2 regions of the Sporomusa termitida genome follow, and region 2 is predicted to be linked to the other one. Evidence: riboswitches for the same ligand, from Rfam matches in the RefSeq annotation. Region 2 holds a riboswitch; the other holds the start of a gene.

Region 1 (4,341 bases), 680 kb from region 2:
TTGTCCGGGTATCCTGCACCGTTAACGGTGCCGCATCAGTCCGGACCAGGCTGCCATTAAGGCGCAGCACGGGCGGTACGCCGACTGTAATATGTACATCAGAGGCTCGTTTCTCAACTGCGGCCCTCAGTAGTGCTTCCATCATCAAGGTATCCTCCATTATCTACGGCAATGACTGCTTACATTTGAAGTAACCGCGCTACAGACCGGCATAGGCCACCCGCATGACCTCTTCCACCGTGGTGAGGCCGGCCAGCGCTTTCCCGATCCCATCCTGACGCATCGACAGCATCCCCTGGCTTTTGGCGGCCAGCGCAATTTCATCGGCCGAGGCCCGCCTGGTAATCAATTCTCTGATGACTGATGTCACCGGCATGACCTCATGAATCCCCATCCGGCCCTTGTAGCCGGTAAAGCCGCAGGCTGCGCAGCCTGTGCCCCGCTGCAGGCATAAGGGCTGGTCCGGGGCCAGGCCGAGAAACAGCCGTTCCAGGGAGTCAGCCGCCGGTGTATAGCTGGTTTTGCATTCCGGGCAGATGCACCGGACTAAACGCTGGGCCAGTACGCCCAGGATGGAGGAAGCGGCCAGAAAAGGCTCGACCCCCATATCGATCAGCCGCGTAATCGCCCCCGGGGCATCGTTGGTATGCAGGGTGCTTAACACCAGATGACCGGTCAGCGCCGCCCGAATAGCGATATCGGCGGTTTCCGTGTCCCGGATTTCGCCGACCATCACAATATTCGGGTCCTGACGCAATATAGACCGCAAGCCCAGGGCAAAGGTCAGGCCGGCCCGGGGATTGACCTGGACCTGGTTGATACCGTCCAAACGGTATTCAACAGGATCTTCCACCGTAATTGTATTCTTGCTGATGGTGTTAATTTCTCCCAGGGTTGAGTAGAGGGTTGTCGTTTTGCCTGATCCGGTTGGGCCGGTGACCAGAATCATGCCGTAAGCCTGGGTGTACAGGCGGCGGAAGGTCTGCAGGTTATCAGGGGCAAACCCCAGCTTGCCGACATCCAGGATGACAGTCTGCTTGTCGAGAATCCGCATAACCACCTTTTCGCCCAGAATGGTCGGCAAGGTCGATACCCGGATATCAATATCACGGCCGGCTTCGGTAATCTTGATCCGGCCATCCTGGGGCAGGCGCCTTTCGGAGATATCCATGCCGCCGGTAATCTTGATCCGGGACACAATGGCGGCCTGGATATCGCGGGTAAAGGACGCCACTTCCCGGAGCACCCCGTCAATCCGGAACCGGACCCGCAGTGTTTTTTCCTGCGGTTCCAGGTGGATATCGCTGGCCCGTTCCCGCACCGCCTGGCTGAACAGCGAGTTAACGATGCCGATAATCGGCGCGTCATCAGCGGTTTGGACCTGGGCCATAGGCGCAGCTTCATCCGGCTTTAACTGATTAACTGCTTTTTCGACTAAGTCATTAACCCCATAGTATTGACTGATGGCCCGCATAATCTCCCGCTCCGCAGCAATAACCGGTTCGACCTCACACCCGGATGCCATCCGGACATCGTCAATGGCAAAAAAATTAGTCGGATCAACCATTGCCAGTGTAAGTCTATGCCCCTCTTTTTTTACCGGGATAATCTGATAGCGTTCAGCCAAAGCAACCGGAATGGTCGCCACAATTTCGCGGGCCAGAGCCATACCGGCAAGCTCCACATGCGGCACACCGAGCTGAAATTCCAGGACCTCGATAATATTGTTTTCTGTTATGTAACCCAGATTAATGAGGACCTTCCCCAGCCGCTCGCCGGTTTGCTTTTGCACAGTCAGGGCTTTGTCCAGTTGCTCCCGGGAGATCAGGCCGGCTTCAATCAGCAGATCACCTAACCGTTTGCGGTTGTTTAACATATATGCGCTCCATTATTTTATAGTCCGCAAAAAACTAATTTTGCTCCCAGTGGCTGAGGTGGTGTAGGAAAAAATGAAAACAACCGGCCAAGCAAAATATAACTATTTTTGCGGCCGGTTGCACTACTCGCTCCCCCTGGTCTAAGTGCCCAAATACAGACCAGAATTCATTGCTCCGTTATGCTGATAACAACAAGGTTGCAGATTTTTTATTAAAGTATATTCGCCTGACAATTTACAATTCCTGCATTTTTTTGTTAAGGTTATATAAACTTTAATAAATTTAAACAGCTATAAAAAGTATAATTGATAATGACTCTCATTGTCAAGATGGATTACCGCTTAATCCTGCCAGTAAGGCCTGGCGCATAACCGGCAGCGGCGCCGGAACCCCTGTCCACAGTTGAAAAGCAAGCGCCCCCTGTTCCAGCAGCATCCCCTCGCCGGTAACCACAGTATGGCCACGCCGGCTGGCTTCGGCCAAAAAACCGGTTTGCAGCGGATTGTAGACAAGATCGGAGATCACTGCTGTCGGCTTAATATGCGCCCAGGCCAGCGGCGGCTGGCTTGCACTGTCCGGATACATGCCTAAGGGGGTGGTGTTGACAATAATATCGGCCTTAGCCACTGTTTCTGCAAATGCCGCTGAGTCCCAGCCGCTGCTGTTCACCGGTGTCCCGGTGCCGGCAAATAGCCCGGCAACCGCGGCTGCCCTGGCCGTATCCCGGGCGCCAATACCGACGGCAGCAATGCCGCCTTCAACCAAACCGGCCACTACAGCCCGGGCGGCCCCGCCTGCCCCCAAAACAACAGCATGTTTCGCCTTGACAGCAACCCCGGCTGACAGCAGTGAGCCGATGTAGCCGCCGGCATCGGTGTTATAGCCAATCAGCCGGCCGGCGCTGATAACGACCGTATTCACCGCCCCTGCCAGGCGGGCACTGTCATCAAGGTCATCAAGGCAGTCAATAATAGCCACTTTGTGCGGGATAGTGACATTAACGCCGCTAAAGCCCAGGGCCGCTAACCCGGTTACCGCCTGGGGCAGCAACGCCGGTGGTGTGGGCAGCGGCAGATAGACATAGTCAAGACCGCTGGCCGCAAAGGCCGCATTGTGCATGGCCGGGGACAGGGAATGACTGAGCGGCCAGCCCAGTAATCCAACTTTTTGTGTTTTAGTCGTTATGATCATAATTTCTCCTTTACTCCGGCCCTATGCCCTTTTAACAGGAATAAAGATCAGGCCGGCGGTCGGCAAAAGTCAGCATATCCTTGCGGGCCCCGGCCACCCGGGCCGGATCGATTTCACCATAAATAATTGTTTCCCGGTCATCCCCTTCGGCGATGATCACTCCTTCCGGATCAACAAGCAGCGAATGTCCGTAAAAAGGGCTGCCTTTATGCTCACCCACACAGTTTACGGCACAGATATACAGGTGGTTTTCAATCGCCCGGGCCTGGACCAAGGTCCGCCAGTGGTGGCCCCGGGCCGCCGGCCATCCGGCCGGCACAAACACAGCCTGAGCCCCCTGCAATGCCAGTGAGCGGAATAATTCGGGAAACCTGAGATCATAGCAAATTGCCACTCCGGCCGTCATCTTGTCCAGTGACAGCAGCCCAAGTTTAGTGCCGGGGGCAAAAAAATGCTCTTCGCCATACATACTGAACAGGTGTACCTTCTCATAGCTGTTAATGATAGTGCCCTGCCGGTCTATTACCATTGTGGTGTTATAGGTCCGGCCATTACGACTGACGGGAACAGAGCCGGCAATGATGTTTACGTGATGTTTGCGGGCAATCCCGGCCAATTGGGTCATCAGCGGCCCGTCGATATGTTCAGCAGCCTGAGCCACATTTTTAAGAGCATAGCCGGTTGTCCATATCTCCGGCAAGATAATGACATCGGCTTTATCAGCAGCCTCTTCAACAAGTGCGAGGCCTTTGTTTTTATTGCCTGCCACATCACCGGCCACGATCTCCATTTGCAGCATTGCGATCTTCATCAATACCCTCCTATAGACGCCCGCTGGCCCGCAACAGGCGGATGGCCAGTTTTTCAAACTGCCGGGTAATCTTAGTGCCGATAAATTCCTGCGACGCCAGCGGCTGCACCCAGATTGTGAATAAACCAAGCCGGTTACCGCCCAGCATATCGGTAAATAGCTGGTCGCCGACCACGGCAACCTCAGCCGGAGTCAGCCCCAGCGTATGTACAGCCTGCCGGAAACCGGTCCGGGCCGGTTTTAAAGCCCGGGCCACAAAGGGGGCGCCACATTGGTCAGCAATAGCCTTTACCCTCTTATTGCCATTGTTTGACAGCAGACAGACTTTTAGCTCATGTCCGCTTAACTGCTGCAGCCAGGCACGCATGTCCGGGCCCAGTTCCGGACTGTTCCAGGCAACAATGGTATTATCAAGGTCAAAGATGATGCCCCGGATACCACGCTGCTTCAGCAGTGCCAGAT
Region 2 (4,341 bases):
GCCCAGCAGCTCGGCCTGATAAATAAAGTAATACGGATCGACACCGATGCAGTGCCCGCCGACCAGGCCCGGATAAAACCCCAAGGCATTCCATTTGGTGTTCATCGCCGCAATCACATCTTGGGTGTTGATTTCCATGCGGTCAAAGGCCATTGCCAATTCGTTCATAAAAGCAATATTAATATCCCGCTGGGCATTCTCAGCCAGTTTGGCCGCTTCAGCCACTTTAATGCTCGGTGCTTTATAAACACCGGCCTGAATAATCAGCTCATAGACAGCCGTAATGGCCTCTGCGGTCTCCGTGTCGATACCGGCCACGATTTTGCAGATATTTTCCAGCTTATGCACCCGGTCTCCCGGATTGATCCGTTCGGGTGAATAACCCGCCTTAAAATCCTTACCGCATATTAGGCCTGATTCTTTTTCCAGTACTGGTATACAGACATCTTCGGTAACACCCGGGTACACAGTGGACTCAAAAACAACAATACTGCCCGGTGATAAATTTTGGCCAATTATTTTGCTGGCATTGATAACAGGCGCCAGATTGGGTGTTTTATCGCCATTTACCGGTGTTGGCACAGCCACAATAATCACCCTGGCCTCTTTTAGCCTTACCGGATCTGTGGTAAATTCCAGGGTAGTGCTGCTGATTTTTTCATCGCCGATTTCCCGGGTAGGATCAACCCCTTGTTGGTAAATATGAATTTTTTCCTGATTACTATCAAAGCCCAGCGTTTTAACCTTGTCGGCAAAGGCAACAGCCAGCGGCAGGCCAACATAGCCCAGGCCGACAACAGCCAGATAGTCTTGTTGGGCAAGAATGCCCTCTATGCTTCTCATTGCCGCAATTCACCTGCTTACTAGTTAAAAATAATGTGTGATGTGGCTCCACCAGGTTTCGCCCTTTTCCCCGCTTATCTTGTCTGTCAGATCGTAGTATTCAATACCGCCGACAAGGTTTTCGGCCAAGGTATAGTTAAGGCCTGCGCCCTGGCCCTTAAAGCCCTGCATCGAATTGCCTCTGCCGTTCATCTGATGGGCAATATACGTACCCTGCGGCTGATTGTAATATTTATAAAATATTCTATAGGTGCCTGGCCGCCAGGTTTTCAGATCACCGTAGTTAAGACTGAATACATAGCCAATACCCTCACCCCGGTTATCTTTCACGCTGGAATCCAAAACCATGGCTCCCAGGCCAAAATTACTGAAATTATAGTTGCCGCTCAGCGTGCGGATTGTGGTTTGCCGGCGAATGCTGCTATCTGTCTGATAATGGTACACACCGGCCTCCAGATTGTAATCAAAATCCTGATAACGGGCAGTGGCCACATAGGTTTTTATTGTGTCATTAGTCTCACCATAGCTCAGCGTATATTTCACAGGTCCGCCAAAGTCAAGACGGGCACCGTCAAATCCACTGTCATACACATTGCCTTCCGCCATCAGATAACCGAAAGAGCCCGCTCGCAGCGCCGTTGTGCCGATTGTTCCCGTTACATACAGGCGGGCAAGACTCAATCTATTATTATAATTGCTTATACTCTTTTGCCCGTCCAGCAGGCCATAGGCCCGCCAATCCCGAAAGATATCAGCATTAAAGCCCAGACGGGTCCGTATGCCGGCGGCATCCCGGTCCCAGCGGCCGGGGCCGCTGTTTTGCGCATAATGCAATCGAATTTCACCGTCAATATTCATCTTGTGATCCGGATGACTGCGCCGGTGGCCTATCTGCATTAGTTCATCGATCAGACTGGCATAGGTTGCCGGGTCAATATCACCAGGATGCGGGTTCTCCTGTTGGCCAATACCGGTATTGTCTTCTTTATTATTGCCGGTGGCAGCTGCAGCGGCTATGCTGCTTGCTGTCAGCGGGGCCCGCCCATAGGCAAAATCAGTTTGTTCAGCTACAGCCTTGGCCGCATATACCCTTCCTGCCGGCTTATCACTGCCTGGATTGCCTGTAAATACACCGGCTAACGCGGTTATTGCCAACAGTACGCTTACCAACTTTTTCACAGGTTACTTCACCGCCCTGATAATGATTTAGTCAATCGGTAATCCCTTTATTGCCATACCGCAGTTGTCAACGGTTCGATTCACTTCTTTTCAATTTGCAATTCAATATTTTTAAATTCGGATTCGTTAACAATATTCTTTATTAAAAACTACAGACAAAATGACTGCCAGGTTGCAGGTGCAACCTGGCAGTCATATACAAAGTACGTAGACCCATAGCTTTGCGTCCTTATCTTTCAATAAGTTTGCATAAGATTATTAAATTTAGTTAACTACACTTAAAGCTTAATTATTAGTATTTTATCATCACTACAAGATAATTTTCAAGTTTTATTATATAAAAAATCATATTATCTAACTTGTAATTTTTGTTAATATTTTTTTTAATTTTACTCACAATTATTTTAACACCTTGCGCAGCAGGACATAGGGTGAGTGTGTGCTGGCTGCCGCCACTCCTTACACTGAGCCAGATAAGGGCCGGTTAAGCACAAAAACCTGTGCTTAACCGGCCCTTAAATATCTCTTATCTTTGTTTGCAGATTATTACCGTATAAAGCATTTAAGTAAATCATACACAATCAACAAAACAGCCACTACCAATAACCCGGAAAAATAGGTACGGGTATCACAGGCGTTGATTCGCCGGGACAACCTTACCCCGGTACGGACTCCCAGCGTTGAGCCAAGCAGCATAAGCAAAACCAGCAGGAAATCCACATTTCCAGCCTGTATATAACGAAAGGCACCATAGCCGCTTGCTGCCAGGACCTGGAGAGTACTTGTGCCGACGGCAGTTTTAGTCGGCATACCCAAACAATAAACTAACAGCGGGAAGCTGATAAACCCGCCCCCAATGCCCAGCAGACCGGTAAGCAGCCCGACTGACAGGCTGAGCAGGATCGGCATCCAAATACTTAAGCTCAGTATATGGGACTGCTCAAATGCCGCTAATGGCGGCCACTGGCAGTTCTTAATACAATTCCACAGCTCGCTCTGCGGTTCATCAGTTCCGCGCTGCCGGCTCGCGCAGGCCTCCCTGTACATAAATACAGCTGTGGGAAGCAAAAACATAAGAAACCCCAGACTGATTATTAAATCTGCTAGCAGCACAGACTGTCCGCCAAGCGCGACCGGTTGTTGCGCAGTAAAAAACCGCAGCAGCCGGACACCGCCTTCAGCCCCAATCAGACTGCCTGCCGCGGTAAGGGCACCCATTTTGGTATCAAGTTTTTTATGCTGCCAGTGTTTATAGGCAGAAAACAAAGACGTGCAAAAAATCTGCAGCAAACTGCTGCCGATAGCCACAGGATAGGAAACATGAAATATTATTTTTAAAGACGGGGTTAATAAAAAGCCGCCGCCAATGCCAAACAGGCCTGTTATTATGCCGATAAGATAGCCAAGCAAAATCAGGCCCGGCCAGCCTGGATGCATATGCTCCGTGAAACCAGGGATTGCGAACACCTCCCGGTGCTGCCGAAATACCCGGCAACCTTACTTTATCATACACCTGTCCTCGCCAAAAACAAAACAAAGCCGGCCTATGTATTGTATACAGAAAGGAACCTGGGAGCGTTGCATTGCCAATTAGGCATATTTCAGGATGATGCCTTGAATGAGCTTGCTTACTTTCTCACAGAGATCAAGTGTATCTTCCAGATGTAATAAAATTTCTTTCCACTTTATCAGTTCAATCGGATCTTTGACCTGACCAAACAGTCTCACCATTTCCTGCCGGTAAATTTTGTCTCCCTGCTCTTCAAGCCCGGCAATCCGCTTGCATCTTGCTTCAATTTTGTCGCGCTGGGACTTAAGTTTGGGCAGTTGTCCCATCGCCTTATCCAGCTGCCGGCCGGCCTTGGCGATTAAAACCGCCAGTTCCATGGCACCGGCAGGAGCAGGACCGACATTGTACAACGCCAGACATTCCACCGTTTCCTTGATATGGTCAACGATATCATCCAGCTTTTGCGCCAGGGTGTAAATGTCCTCACGGTCAAAGGGGGTGACAAATGCTTTTTCCAGTAATGCCATAATACGGCCAGTCACTTTATCCGCCTGTTCTTCCACTGCATCCATGCGGCTCATTATGTCCGCAACAGCCAGCGGGTTATCCAGGGCCTCAAACAGGATAGCTGTGGCATTTTTTATTTCCTTTGTATTTTCCCGCAGGTGCCGGCAATACTTCTCTTCTTTGGACTTGAGTTTAAAAGGCAATCCCATTTACACTTTCCCCCTTATGGTCTAGACAGGCCGGCACCTCAGTTGCAAACCGGCTGATTGTAAGATGATACCGCTGTTTGTGCTGTTCGCTTT

The links. Region 2 has a riboswitch for cyclic di-GMP ahead of SPTER_RS05065 (S-layer protein). Riboswitches for the same ligand answer to the same signal wherever they lie in the genome.
Region 1: linked by a shared signal. The riboswitch ahead of gspE (type II secretion system ATPase GspE) and the one ahead of SPTER_RS05065 (S-layer protein) in region 2 are both predicted to bind cyclic di-GMP.

The regions. Positions count from the first base shown of each region.
Region 1 covers NZ_CP036259.1:1,803,092-1,807,432, reverse strand. The annotation lists gene SPTER_RS08115 (type IV pilus twitching motility protein PilT) at 1-145, opposite strand, end outside; gene gspE (type II secretion system ATPase GspE) at 200-1,876, opposite strand; cyclic di-GMP riboswitch class II at 1,980-2,062, opposite strand; gene SPTER_RS08105 (shikimate dehydrogenase) at 2,202-3,068, opposite strand; gene SPTER_RS08100 (carbon-nitrogen family hydrolase) at 3,100-3,879, opposite strand; gene SPTER_RS08095 (YqeG family HAD IIIA-type phosphatase) at 3,890-4,341, opposite strand, start outside.
Region 2 covers NZ_CP036259.1:1,124,905-1,129,245, reverse strand. The annotation lists gene SPTER_RS05070 (nucleotide sugar dehydrogenase) at 1-843, opposite strand, end outside; gene SPTER_RS05065 (S-layer protein) at 868-2,022, opposite strand; cyclic di-GMP riboswitch class I at 2,199-2,282, opposite strand; gene SPTER_RS05060 (sulfite exporter TauE/SafE family protein) at 2,569-3,459, opposite strand; gene SPTER_RS05055 (DUF47 domain-containing protein) at 3,613-4,248, opposite strand.